4 regions of the Hahella sp. KA22 genome follow, and region 3 is predicted to be linked to each of the others. Evidence: riboswitches for the same ligand, from Rfam matches in the RefSeq annotation. Region 3 holds a riboswitch; each other region holds the start of a gene.
What was found. Region 3 has a riboswitch for cobalamin ahead of EUZ85_RS01460 (ABC transporter substrate-binding protein). Riboswitches for the same ligand answer to the same signal wherever they lie in the genome.
Positions count from the first base shown of each region.

Region 1 (3,459 bases), 300 kb from region 3:
GCAACACCACAATGTTTTCCGGCAGGGTCTCGCCCAGCAGGCTGGAATCTGTCTCCGCATCGGCGAAGGCTTCGTCCACCACCATCAATGCGCCCGTGGACTGCAGTCGCTGCGCCAACTCACGTAGCGCCGCCAATGGCGTCCTACGGGCGGCGGGGTTATTCGGATTAATCGCCACCAGGGCGCGCAAGTTTTCTGTCTGCGCCAGACGCGCCGCCGCTCCCGCCAGATCTCCTGCAGGGTAATGAATAATTTTGAAGCCTTGACGACGCCAGTGATGCTCATGTTCGCGATAGCCGACGTCCGGCAGCGCCGCCACACCTGGGGCGCAGCAGGCGGGCAGATGTTGAATCGCCCATTGCGTGCCGGGAATCGCCAGCAGGGAATCCGTCCCGTAATAAACGCTGGCGGCCTGTTGCAACGCCGGGTCGGCATAAGGCAGACGTCGAAACACCTCTGCCGGAATGCTGGTCAGCGGGTATGGAAAAGGGCTGACGCCGGTGGATAAATCCAGCCAGTCAGCGGCGGCAACGCCATACAGGCGGCTGTATTTATCCAGATCGCCGCCATGGACGGGAGCCGGCTCATCATCCTGAAGGTCCACGTGTCCGGCCCCGTTATCAAAGTCGCTCCCGTTCATTCAACCCGCTCCCCACAGCCATAGCACGCCCACTCCCAAAGCCACTGTCGCCGTCCACAACGCCAGAGAGCGATTGATCAGTCCACAGGCGCGCTCAATGGATTGCGCCGTGGCGGCGTCGCCGCAGCCCAGTGAAGGCCGATGCTGCAGACTGCCGTGATAGGTCGCCGCGCCGCCGAGCCGCACCCGCAGCGCGCCCGCGCCCGCCGCCATGACCGGCCCTGCATTGGGACTTTTCCATTGCGCGCCCTGAGCGCGCCAGCATCGCAGGGCGCTGTCCATGGCCCCGCAGCAGGCGTAACTGAAGGCGGTCAGACGGGCGGGAATCCAGTTGAGCACATCGTCAAGTCGCGCCGCCGCCCAGCCAAAACTTAAATAACGCGGGCTCTTATAGCCCCACATTGCATCCAGGGTATTGCTGAGGCGATACAACACCACGCCGGGAACGCCGGCGAGCAGAAACCAGAAGATGGCGGCGAAGATGGCGTCGTTGCCGTTTTCAAGAGCGGATTCCGTGGCGGCGGAGGCGATCTCCTCCTCCCCCAGTTCGGCGGTGTCGCGACTGACGATCATGGATAGACTGCGCCGCGCCGCCTCCGCGTCATGCCTGCGTAATGGCGCGGCGACCTGACGCACATGCTCCAGCAGACTGCGCCAACCGATGGCGAGATAAAGCACGAAGGCGGAAAAGATAATGTGTCCCCAGGTGGAAGACTCACTCCACGCGTTCGCCAGCCAGGCGAGCGCCGCCCAGGGCAGAATCGCGGCAGTCACCGCCGCCGCGCCAAGCGCGCGGGTTGCTGAGGAAGAGAAGTCGGCGATGCGAATCGCTCCCTCCACCCAACCGGCGTAACGCCCGAAACCAACCAAAGGATGCAGCCGGCGCGGTTCTCCCAACAGGGCGTCGAAAGTCAGGGCGAGGACAAGAATCAGCAATGTATCCATTGGTCAGTATGCGCCAGGCTCATGATGAGGCGGCCTATTCTCACCATGGTCCGCGCTCAATGCAACCCGCTAACTTGTTGACTTCCCCTGGGTTCAGCCAATAGCATATCCCGCTGACCAAGGTGCTCGACCACGAGATAATCGGGAAATCTGGTGCGCAATATGCTAATCCAGTGCTGCCCCCGCAACGGTAATCGAAAGTAATTTGCCAACGCCACTGTGTCGTCAGTTTTGACATGGGAAGGCGCAAATGTTGTGTCGAAAATGCTTCGACCTTTCGTAAGCCCGGAGACCGGCCTTGCTTTATCCACTGCAGTTCGTACGGGTAGGTGCGCAGATCATGCAAACTAAAAATCTCTCTCTTCCATTGCTGGCTTCCAATAACGCAGCGCTACAACTTATCGGCGCCATGTGCTTCGGCGGACTGATTCTGTTCGCAGTGGGCTTTCTGTCCATGGATGCGGCTCACAACGCCGCTCACGACACCCGGCACGCGTTTGCTTTCCCCTGTCACTAACAGTTACTGAATTCTGAGGCCCTGCCAGGGCCAGACGTTCGCCTGTCTAACTTGACGCCGCACCTCTTGTGCGGCGCTTGCGCGCATAGCGACGTCACACCGCATTGCATGAGGAAGAGACATGTTGATTCAGCGTATTATCCTGGCGTCGCTGCTGGTTGGCCTGTTGGCTGGCGGGCTGTTGAGCGCCGTACAACACTCCCAGGTCACCAGCATTATTCTGGAGGCGGAAACCTACGAAGGCGATGAAGCGCCAGAGCCCGTTGCCGTGGCGGAGCACCAGCACGCGGCGACGGGCGCCCATCACTCCCATGAGCACGATCACGGCGCGGCGGAATCTGGCGGCCATCACCATGGCGAAGACGCCTGGGCGCCAGAGGACGGTCTGGAGCGCACCCTGTACACCCTGCTTGCCAACGTGCTCGCCGGAATCGGCTTCAGTGCGCTCATGCTGGCCTGTATGACCGCCGCCAGACTCAGCGGCAAAGGCGGCGCAGGCTGGGGCGCGGGATTATTATGGGGACTGGCGGGCTATGGCGTTTTCTTTGTCGCTCCCGCCCTGGGACTGCCGCCGGAGATTCCCGGCATGCAGGCCGCCGCACTGGAAAATCGCCAGTTGTGGTGGATCGCCACCGCCCTGGTTACTGCGATCGGTTTCGCCTTGCTGGCGTTCGCACCGGCATGGAAAAAGCTGGGCGGACTGCCTCTGCTGATTATTCCGCATTTGGTCGGCGCGCCGCACGCCAATGCGCCGGAGTTCGCCGCCGCCAACCCACAGGCTCTGCAGGCGCTACAGATGCTGCATCATCAATTCATCACCGCCGCCACCCTGACCAACGCGCTGTTCTGGGTGATCGTCGGACTGGCCTGCGCCTGGTTCCTGCGCCGTTGGAGCAGCCAGGACGTCGCGCGGCAGGCGCGCTGAGTCAATGGACGTCGCCGCCCCGCCAGCTCTCGCCGCCTACCCATTCGCCGCGGTTGTCGGCCAGCAACCGCTAAAAACTGCGTTATTGCTCGCCGCCATCAATCCTCATCTGGGGGGCGTATTGATCAGCGGTCCGCGCGGCTCCGCCAAGTCGACGCTGGCGCGGGGACTGGCGGATTTATTGCCGGAGGCGGCGGACAAGTTCGTCACCCTGCCCCTGGGCGCGTCTGAAGAACGCCTGATCGGCAGCATTGACCTGCAACAGGCCATGGGCGAGCGACGCGTGCAGTTTAATCCCGGCCTGTTGGCCAAAGCTCACGGCGGCGTGCTTTATATCGATGAAGTCAATCTGCTGCCCGACCCCTTGGTGGACGCCCTGCTTGATACGGCGGCCTCGGGCGTGAACTTTGTCGAACGGGACGGCCTCAGTCA
Region 1 is NZ_CP035490.1:12,953-16,411, forward strand. It holds gene cobD (threonine-phosphate decarboxylase CobD) at 1-640, opposite strand, end outside; gene cbiB (adenosylcobinamide-phosphate synthase CbiB) at 641-1,585, opposite strand; cobalamin riboswitch at 1,689-1,901, shown strand; gene EUZ85_RS00070 (CbtB domain-containing protein) at 1,926-2,102, shown strand; gene EUZ85_RS00075 (CbtA family protein) at 2,224-3,027, shown strand; gene EUZ85_RS00080 (ATP-binding protein) at 3,032-3,459, shown strand, end outside.
Region 1: another riboswitch for cobalamin. It lies ahead of EUZ85_RS00070 (CbtB domain-containing protein); the one in region 3 lies ahead of EUZ85_RS01460 (ABC transporter substrate-binding protein).

Region 2 (3,459 bases), 320 kb from region 3:
GAGCGCAACACCACAATGTTTTCCGGCAGGGTCTCGCCCAGCAGGCTGGAATCTGTCTCCGCATCGGCGAAGGCTTCGTCCACCACCATCAATGCGCCCGTGGACTGCAGTCGCTGCGCCAACTCACGTAGCGCCGCCAATGGCGTCCTACGGGCGGCGGGGTTATTCGGATTAATCGCCACCAGGGCGCGCAAGTTTTCTGTCTGCGCCAGACGCGCCGCCGCTCCCGCCAGATCTCCTGCAGGGTAATGAATAATTTTGAAGCCTTGACGACGCCAGTGATGCTCATGTTCGCGATAGCCGACGTCCGGCAGCGCCGCCACACCTGGGGCGCAGCAGGCGGGCAGATGTTGAATCGCCCATTGCGTGCCGGGAATCGCCAGCAGGGAATCCGTCCCGTAATAAACGCTGGCGGCCTGTTGCAACGCCGGGTCGGCATAAGGCAGACGTCGAAACACCTCTGCCGGAATGCTGGTCAGCGGGTATGGAAAAGGGCTGACGCCGGTGGATAAATCCAGCCAGTCAGCGGCGGCAACGCCATACAGGCGGCTGTATTTATCCAGATCGCCGCCATGGACGGGAGCCGGCTCATCATCCTGAAGGTCCACGTGTCCGGCCCCGTTATCAAAGTCGCTCCCGTTCATTCAACCCGCTCCCCACAGCCATAGCACGCCCACTCCCAAAGCCACTGTCGCCGTCCACAACGCCAGAGAGCGATTGATCAGTCCACAGGCGCGCTCAATGGATTGCGCCGTGGCGGCGTCGCCGCAGCCCAGTGAAGGCCGATGCTGCAGACTGCCGTGATAGGTCGCCGCGCCGCCGAGCCGCACCCGCAGCGCGCCCGCGCCCGCCGCCATGACCGGCCCTGCATTGGGACTTTTCCATTGCGCGCCCTGAGCGCGCCAGCATCGCAGGGCGCTGTCCATGGCCCCGCAGCAGGCGTAACTGAAGGCGGTCAGACGGGCGGGAATCCAGTTGAGCACATCGTCAAGTCGCGCCGCCGCCCAGCCAAAACTTAAATAACGCGGGCTCTTATAGCCCCACATTGCATCCAGGGTATTGCTGAGGCGATACAACACCACGCCGGGAACGCCGGCGAGCAGAAACCAGAAGATGGCGGCGAAGATGGCGTCGTTGCCGTTTTCAAGAGCGGATTCCGTGGCGGCGGAGGCGATCTCCTCCTCCCCCAGTTCGGCGGTGTCGCGACTGACGATCATGGATAGACTGCGCCGCGCCGCCTCCGCGTCATGCCTGCGTAATGGCGCGGCGACCTGACGCACATGCTCCAGCAGACTGCGCCAACCGATGGCGAGATAAAGCACGAAGGCGGAAAAGATAATGTGTCCCCAGGTGGAAGACTCACTCCACGCGTTCGCCAGCCAGGCGAGCGCCGCCCAGGGCAGAATCGCGGCAGTCACCGCCGCCGCGCCAAGCGCGCGGGTTGCTGAGGAAGAGAAGTCGGCGATGCGAATCGCTCCCTCCACCCAACCGGCGTAACGCCCGAAACCAACCAAAGGATGCAGCCGGCGCGGTTCTCCCAACAGGGCGTCGAAAGTCAGGGCGAGGACAAGAATCAGCAATGTATCCATTGGTCAGTATGCGCCAGGCTCATGATGAGGCGGCCTATTCTCACCATGGTCCGCGCTCAATGCAACCCGCTAACTTGTTGACTTCCCCTGGGTTCAGCCAATAGCATATCCCGCTGACCAAGGTGCTCGACCACGAGATAATCGGGAAATCTGGTGCGCAATATGCTAATCCAGTGCTGCCCCCGCAACGGTAATCGAAAGTAATTTGCCAACGCCACTGTGTCGTCAGTTTTGACATGGGAAGGCGCAAATGTTGTGTCGAAAATGCTTCGACCTTTCGTAAGCCCGGAGACCGGCCTTGCTTTATCCACTGCAGTTCGTACGGGTAGGTGCGCAGATCATGCAAACTAAAAATCTCTCTCTTCCATTGCTGGCTTCCAATAACGCAGCGCTACAACTTATCGGCGCCATGTGCTTCGGCGGACTGATTCTGTTCGCAGTGGGCTTTCTGTCCATGGATGCGGCTCACAACGCCGCTCACGACACCCGGCACGCGTTTGCTTTCCCCTGTCACTAACAGTTACTGAATTCTGAGGCCCTGCCAGGGCCAGACGTTCGCCTGTCTAACTTGACGCCGCACCTCTTGTGCGGCGCTTGCGCGCATAGCGACGTCACACCGCATTGCATGAGGAAGAGACATGTTGATTCAGCGTATTATCCTGGCGTCGCTGCTGGTTGGCCTGTTGGCTGGCGGGCTGTTGAGCGCCGTACAACACTCCCAGGTCACCAGCATTATTCTGGAGGCGGAAACCTACGAAGGCGATGAAGCGCCAGAGCCCGTTGCCGTGGCGGAGCACCAGCACGCGGCGACGGGCGCCCATCACTCCCATGAGCACGATCACGGCGCGGCGGAATCTGGCGGCCATCACCATGGCGAAGACGCCTGGGCGCCAGAGGACGGTCTGGAGCGCACCCTGTACACCCTGCTTGCCAACGTGCTCGCCGGAATCGGCTTCAGTGCGCTCATGCTGGCCTGTATGACCGCCGCCAGACTCAGCGGCAAAGGCGGCGCAGGCTGGGGCGCGGGATTATTATGGGGACTGGCGGGCTATGGCGTTTTCTTTGTCGCTCCCGCCCTGGGACTGCCGCCGGAGATTCCCGGCATGCAGGCCGCCGCACTGGAAAATCGCCAGTTGTGGTGGATCGCCACCGCCCTGGTTACTGCGATCGGTTTCGCCTTGCTGGCGTTCGCACCGGCATGGAAAAAGCTGGGCGGACTGCCTCTGCTGATTATTCCGCATTTGGTCGGCGCGCCGCACGCCAATGCGCCGGAGTTCGCCGCCGCCAACCCACAGGCTCTGCAGGCGCTACAGATGCTGCATCATCAATTCATCACCGCCGCCACCCTGACCAACGCGCTGTTCTGGGTGATCGTCGGACTGGCCTGCGCCTGGTTCCTGCGCCGTTGGAGCAGCCAGGACGTCGCGCGGCAGGCGCGCTGAGTCAATGGACGTCGCCGCCCCGCCAGCTCTCGCCGCCTACCCATTCGCCGCGGTTGTCGGCCAGCAACCGCTAAAAACTGCGTTATTGCTCGCCGCCATCAATCCTCATCTGGGGGGCGTATTGATCAGCGGTCCGCGCGGCTCCGCCAAGTCGACGCTGGCGCGGGGACTGGCGGATTTATTGCCGGAGGCGGCGGACAAGTTCGTCACCCTGCCCCTGGGCGCGTCTGAAGAACGCCTGATCGGCAGCATTGACCTGCAACAGGCCATGGGCGAGCGACGCGTGCAGTTTAATCCCGGCCTGTTGGCCAAAGCTCACGGCGGCGTGCTTTATATCGATGAAGTCAATCTGCTGCCCGACCCCTTGGTGGACGCCCTGCTTGATACGGCGGCCTCGGGCGTGAACTTTGTCGAACGGGACGGCCTCA
Region 2 is NZ_CP035490.1:6,950,287-6,953,745, forward strand. It holds gene cobD (threonine-phosphate decarboxylase CobD) at 1-644, opposite strand, end outside; gene cbiB (adenosylcobinamide-phosphate synthase CbiB) at 645-1,589, opposite strand; cobalamin riboswitch at 1,693-1,905, shown strand; gene EUZ85_RS30950 (CbtB domain-containing protein) at 1,930-2,106, shown strand; gene EUZ85_RS30955 (CbtA family protein) at 2,228-3,031, shown strand; gene EUZ85_RS30960 (ATP-binding protein) at 3,036-3,459, shown strand, end outside.
Region 2: another riboswitch for cobalamin. It lies ahead of EUZ85_RS30950 (CbtB domain-containing protein); the one in region 3 lies ahead of EUZ85_RS01460 (ABC transporter substrate-binding protein).

Region 3 (3,459 bases):
TTGCGTTTGCGTGAGGCCATTGCGCAACGCATGAAGGACGCCTGGTGCGATCTGGAGCCAGACGACATTCTCATCACTAATGGATGCCATGAAGCACTGACTCTGGCGTTGAGGGCGGTGACGCAGCCCGGAGATGTGGTGGCGGTGGAGTCGCCTACTTACTTTGGGTTGTTGCAAGTCATTGATGCGCTTGGACTAAAGGCGCTGGAAATTCCCGCCGACCCGAAAAGCGGGCTCAGCCTGGAGGCGCTGCAACTGGCGTTGGAGCTGTGGCCGGTCAAAGCCTGCGTGGCCATGCCCAACTTTAGCAATCCTCTTGGATGTCTGATGCCGGATGAGCGCAAGGAACAGTTGGTGCGCTTGCTGGAAGTCCGAGGCGTTCCTTTGATCGAAAATGATATCTACGGCGAGCTGGGCTTTTCCGGCCTGCGTCCGCGCGCGGCGAAGAGTTATGACCGTGCCGGCGGCGTGCTGTATTGCTCGTCGTTTTCCAAATCAATCGCCCCCGGTTTGCGGGTGGGATGGATGGCTCCAGGGCGCTGGCGGACGCGGGTCGGTTACCTGAAATTCGCCAGCACCCTGGCCTGCCCAAGCTTGCCGCAGATGGCGGTGGCGCATTATCTGGCGCAAGCGGATTTCGACCGCCATCTGCGGCGTATGCGCCATGAGTTCGCGGTGCATGTGGAGCGCATGACGACGGCGGTGCTGCGGTATTTTCCCGCAGGCGTACGGGTATCGCAGCCGGCGGGTGGGTTTGTATTGTGGGTGGAGCTGGAGGAGGACTGCGATACGGTTGCGTTGTATCGCAAAGCGCTGGCCGCTGGCGTGAGCATTGCGCCGGGAACTCTGTTCAGCGGCGACGGCGACAAGTACAGACATTGCCTGCGGCTCAATTGCGCGGCGCCCTGGACGGCGGAGGCGGAAGACGCGATCCGCCAGTTGGGCGTTTGGCTGCGCGCGGGCTAAGCGAGATTACCAGCCGAAGCTGAACGTGGGATCAATGAAGAACATGACGCCGCTATAACAGGCGAGCATCAGAAAGCTGCTGATAAAGCCGTGAAAAGCGGTCTTGTAGCCGGCTTCTTCGTCCTTCTTGAAAAGAAAGCGATAACCTGCGAAACAGCTCAAACCAATCACAAACAGCGCTACCAGGGCGAAGCCGCCGTTGATCACCTGCATATTGATGATGAAATTCTCTCGCGCCGTAACAGCCGCCGGCGCTTCGTCCGGATACAGGATAAAAGAGCCCGGCAGCAATGGGTGGGCGGTGGCTTCAATGGTGTAACGATAGAAAGGCCAGAAGCGTCCGCAGCGGGCGAGCAGGCGATCGCCTTCCTGAGCGCTGACCACGGCGCTGGCGGCGAATAGCGGGCCGCCGCAAAGATCGAACTCCTTTTTCACCTCTTCCCGGCTGTGCAGTTCGACACTGCGTTCGATGCTCACCGGCGACCAGCCGGTCAGATTGAAGACGGTATATTCCAACAGGCTCAAGCCATAGGCCAGTCCAGCATACATGAACACGAGGAACAGCAGACGTTTCAGAATGAGTCCATGGCGGGACAAGGGCGCGTCGGTCATACAGTCTTATTCTTGTCGGTAATTACGGGAGCGTAAAACTGACACAATCTTGCAGACAGGTCCAGCGCCCCTCAGCGGCTTTCTGGACTTAAAATGACCAATTCACGATAATGTGGGCCGCAATGGTTCCAGTTGCTCAAAGTTCGATCATTTTCGATGAGAGCAGGATTAAATGGGAATCCGGTGAGCGCGACTTTATGCGCGTTCGATCAGCCGGAGCTGTCCCCGCAACTGTGAGCGAAGAGTTCGTCCCGGATAACGCCGCCCCTCCTTATCGCGACGTTATCAAAGGCCACTGGGTGGAGATCGTCTCCATGTTGGGAAGGCGGGACAGGACTACGAAACGCAAGCCAGGAGACCTGCCATTGTTTGACTCCCATTCGGAGCCTGTTTTATCCGACCGTAAACGGGGAATTTACGCCGGATTCGCACCTCGCATCGATTCAAGGCGGCATCTGCATGTTGGTTAAGGCTTTTCGGGCCCTGGGATTGCTATCAGCGTTTACTTTCACACTTTCCGTCAACGCGGGCGATGTTCGCGCGGCTGAGCCGACGGTCATGTCGGTCAACCAGTGCGTTGATCAAATGATGGGGTATCTCGCCCCGGAAAATCTGGTGTCGGTCACCTGGCTCAGTCATCAGCCCTCTGAGCTGGAAATTGCGTCGACGTTGCGTGAGATTCCCGCCAATTTTGGTTTTATCGAGCAAGTGCTGGAACTCCGGCCGGATATCGTGATGGCGGGTCAGTATGGCGCGTCTTCGCTTAAGCCGCTGGTGCGGAAGTTCAATATGCGTTGGGTGGAGATTCCCTTACCGCAATCCCTCGATGATTTGGCGTCAAGCTGGAGCCTTATGGGGGAAGCCGTTCGCAAACCCGGGCAGGCTGCGGCGATTGTAAGCGAGCTGAGGGCCTATTTCGCCAGGGTTCACGAACGTATAGCGGACAAGCAAGTCAGGGCGCTGATTCTGAACGCCAATGGCTGGATAGCTGGCGAGGGTAATTTCCAGGACGCCTTTCTGGACGCCATCGGCGTGATTAATGTGGCGAGCGAGCAGGGCGTGCAAGGTTGGGGGCAAGTGGATCTGGAGACGCTGGTGCGCTGGCGGCCGGATTTATTGCTCATGGTCAGCAACAGCTATGACAGCGAGGCGTTGGCGACGAATTGGGTGGAGCATCCTTTATTGAAGCGCCGTCCTTCCCGTTTCGAACCTTTGTATATCCCCGCTGACTGGCTCTCCTGTGGAACGCCCGCCATGACGCTGGCGGCCCAAAAAGTAGCGGATCATATACTGACGCAAGAGCGTAAAGCGTCCGGGTCGGAGACTGCGGATGACTTATAACCGTTTGCTCCTGATTCTGAGTGTGACGCTGGCCTTTTTGATCGGTTTGTCTCTTTGCACCGGCCGGGTCACCGGGGTGAGCTGGCCGGGGTGGGATCTGGAAACCCAATTGATTCTATGGGAAATCCGGCTGCCGCGGACACTATTGGCGCTGCTATGTGGAACGGTATTGGCGCTATCCGGCGCCGTGTTGCAGGGACTGCTACGCAATCCGCTGGCGGACGCCGGCGTACTGGGGGTTTCCTCCACGGCGGCCCTAAGTTCGGTGTGCGCCATCTACTTTGGCTTTTCAGCGAGCGGACTGTTTACGCCAGTGGCGGGCATTATCGGCGCCATGCTGGGACTGCTGGCGCTGGTAATGATCGTGGGATCGGAAGCGGGCATCGTGATGATCATTCTCGCCGGCGCCGCCATTAATTCGTTCAGTTCAGCGCTGACGGCGCTGGCTTTGAATATGGCGCCGAATCCTTTCGCGGTGCAGGACATTCTATTCTGGCTGATGGGGTCATTCGAACACCGCACCCTGCAGCACTTTTACTT
Region 3 is NZ_CP035490.1:311,814-315,272, reverse strand. It holds gene EUZ85_RS01470 (PLP-dependent aminotransferase family protein) at 1-966, shown strand, start outside; gene EUZ85_RS01465 (hypothetical protein) at 973-1,578, opposite strand; cobalamin riboswitch at 1,685-1,960, shown strand; gene EUZ85_RS01460 (ABC transporter substrate-binding protein) at 2,038-2,919, shown strand; gene EUZ85_RS01455 (iron ABC transporter permease) at 2,909-3,459, shown strand, end outside.

Region 4 (3,459 bases), 1.1 Mb from region 3:
CTGACTTGTTGGAGCTGGCATACCCTTCTACAACATCGTATGGCGCTTTAGCAGATGCAATCGAGACTTCACTTGATGAATAGTCATTCGCCACACCGGCGATAACCGCGACCCAATCCGAACCAGGCGTCGTTCCTCCATTACCGCTGTCTCCGCCGCCACAACCCGCCATCGTCGCAAACGCCAGGGTTAAACCCGTCCATTTCAACGTTGTTGCTATACTCTGCTGCATGCCCGCGTCCTCTTAGTTATTAAACAGGAAACTAAAATAAATGCTGTAAAGACACAAAATAGTGTCGCCCAGGAGAAGGGTAACCGTTAAAAGCTTCAACGACTTCATCGGTCACATTGTTTGCGCTGACTTCAACGGTAGTCTCGCCATCGGACCAGCGCCCCACCACATCGACAATGTTTTGATCTTCCACTTCCGTTTCCTGAGCGCTGTCGTAATAAGCCCCGGATTCATGACGATACTCGACGGAGGTGGTGATGCGCCCGATACTCCAGGCGGCGGATAAAAAGTGGGAATAGGTGTAGGCGCCCGCCAGTTGTTTACCGTGCAGGTCACGGGCGTCTGACAGGTTTTCTGTGTCCTGGGCGGTGCTTCTGGCGATAAACGTCCAGGCGGGAACAGGTCGATACATGGCGTCCACTTCCACTCCGCTAACCCTTGCTTTGCCGACATTCTCAAAGCGGCCGACTCCCCTTGAGTCATAAGAGGGGACGATAGCATCTTTTAAATCCCGATAGAAATAGGCCGCAGATACACTAAAACTATCTACGCCCACTTCAAATCCGATGTCACCATTCAACGCTGTTTCCGGGTGCAACTCACTATTACCAATGAAGAATCCTCTATCGCCGAACTTCTCCGCTAACTGAGGGAACCTCACATCCCGGGATGCATTGGACTTGAGCGACAGCCAATCTGTCAGGCGGTAACGAACGCCAGCCTGCAATGAATGATATTGAGCGGAATCGGAAGCCACCTCCGTGCGCCCGCTCATGGATGCAGCGGGAGTCTCATCTTCAAGAAAGTATTGGCGCGCGCTCAGGCGCACCAACCAGATATCTTCAGCATCCGCCCACTCGTCTTGCACACCCAGCAAGTAGGTAAAACGCTCGAACTCCTGCTTTTGCCTGCGCCCGGTCAGGTCCTCTTCCTGATAAGTTTCCCGGCGCGCCTCCAAGGTAGCGGAGAGCAGATGCAGACCGATTGAATAGGAGCCATATAACTCGGCGCCGACCACATCCGTGTCAGCCCGAGTTTTCTGCACGCCCAGGCCAATGCGGCTTTGACTGTCGTCATAACGCTCTTCTTGTGTGGACAAGAAAATGCGCCCCGAATAATTTTCCTGTGTATTTCGGGCAAAGCTCAGTTTGCTCTGCAGACGAGTGAAGTCCGTATCCAGACTGGTTCGCGTGCTCTCCAGATTAGCGATGTCAGGCAGATGCTGATCTTTATTGAAATGTTGCGCCATCAGTTGCAAATCCGTGCTATCCGACAGGCTGCGTTCCGCCGTCAGCATGCCATTGAACTGACTGAAATCCGCATTGCGACGACGTTCCACACGATCATCGTAGGGATTAAATTCGGTCTGGTTGTTGTTCAGCATCTCGAAGTCGTTATCACTGCCGAGATAATCAAGGGACGCCAGGTAGTTGGTTTCGCCAACGCTATCGGCGAATGTAAGCGCCCCTTTACGACTGTTGAATGAGCCATACCCAAGACTTAATTGTCTGAGGGGTTTGCTGAAACGAAGAGATTTGATATTGATCGCGCCGCCGACGCCAGAGTAGCCCAGCTGAATCGGCGTTGCGCCTTTATAAATTTCAATCTGCTCAATGCCGCTCAGCAATATCTGGCTCAAGTCCACCGAGCCGCCAGTCGCATCGTTTAACAATACTCCATCTAGATAAACGTTCACCTGCTTACTGGTGGAGCCACGAAGATAAACAGCGGAGTATGATCCCAGCCCGCCGCTCTGACGCACTTGCACGCCGGTTTCATTCTTCAGCACGTCTGCGACGGTGGCGACTTTCGAGTCAAATTGCTCGCGCTTGATCACCTTAACAAAGCCAGTTTGATACTCCGCGTCAATTTCATCCGCAGATGGAGCTTTGGCTTCGACGACAACAGGCGCCAACTCTTCCGCGCGAACGCCGGTCAGTTGTGAGCCAACTAAAAGCAAAAGGGGTACAAGCCTCATAATGTTCCGAAAGAGTAGCGCCAGTGAATGCAATTGTTGCGCAGCGGATACAAGCAAAGAGGGAAAGGAGTCGAGTCAGACGAATCCCGGCAAAGCCCTCCGCTATGCCACGCGATAAGCAGGCGTCAGGCCGGTCTCCGGGCTCATGAGTGGTGTAACCGGCGACAACGTCTTCCCGCGAATCCGCAGTGACAGGGGGTTGTCGTTTGACTCATTTACCGTTGCGGGGGCAGCGTCGGACTTAAACCGACTTCCCGTTTCATCCCTTGAACGAATGTTCTCAGGACACCTGATGCAATGGGGGCGTAAGCTAAATGGCCGCCCCTGTAAAGTCAAGGCGCACAAAGCGCCTCACCCAAACCACAAGCGCCAGGGTCGCGGCAACCTGTTGAAAACTATCCAAATGTAGCCTCCCCCTATTCCCAATAAGTTAGGAGATGAGTCTGCTCGCTTAACTGTCGGAGCGGAACAGGCAATGTTTGGCGTAATCCGTCGCCTCATTCGCCGTCCAGTCACCCTTCGGCTTGGTCGCCATATCCTCACACCAGTCCTTGCTCCCCACCTCGGGAGAGCAACCGGCTAAAGCACCCAAGCTCAACCCCACCACCAATAGCCAAGAAGATACGCGTTTAATCGCCATAGGAAATCCTGAATGTCATTTCACAAGTTCATCTTTAATCGAGAAGTATACAAGGCAGAGGCAGTCAGTTTGGAGATTGAGGGCGAAAATTTTCAATTGAGAGCAACTATCCACAATTCTGACTGGTTAAATTGCTTCAAAAGCTTAGCTACCCTCAACTTTGCCACTGGCGCAATTTTCTACACTGTCAGCGTATAAAGTAACCGTGAGCCATATCCCCGAATAGGTTTCGCCACATACTTGGTAGCCCAGGTTTTCTATATAATACGTCGAAGATCTCTCAACCCACCACCCCGAGAAAAGCAAAAGGAATCCTCCGGCGATTAATATTCCACCTTGGATTCTTTTAAAGAAGTTCGATTTTATTAGTCGCTCAATTATTGCCACAACCGTAATCAGAGGTATTATTAGAGGCAGCAACAAATAACGCACACCACCGTGAAACTCAATTACATTAGCTCCACTTGCCGCCTCCTGCTGAGCAAAATAAATGACATCTAAAAATCTAGCTGCAAATGCCAACGCAGCAACATTTAAAACCAACATAGCTACGCATATTACAATTTTCCTCATAGCTATCATTAATACCTACTCGTAGCTTTCATAAGC
Region 4 is NZ_CP035490.1:1,456,894-1,460,352, reverse strand. It holds gene EUZ85_RS06545 (hypothetical protein) at 1-232, opposite strand, end outside; gene EUZ85_RS06540 (TonB-dependent siderophore receptor) at 264-2,210, opposite strand; cobalamin riboswitch at 2,321-2,518, opposite strand; gene EUZ85_RS06535 (DUF3012 domain-containing protein) at 2,662-2,850, opposite strand; gene EUZ85_RS06530 (hypothetical protein) at 2,995-3,396, opposite strand; gene EUZ85_RS06525 (hypothetical protein) at 3,432-3,459, opposite strand, start outside.
Region 4: another riboswitch for cobalamin. It lies ahead of EUZ85_RS06540 (TonB-dependent siderophore receptor); the one in region 3 lies ahead of EUZ85_RS01460 (ABC transporter substrate-binding protein).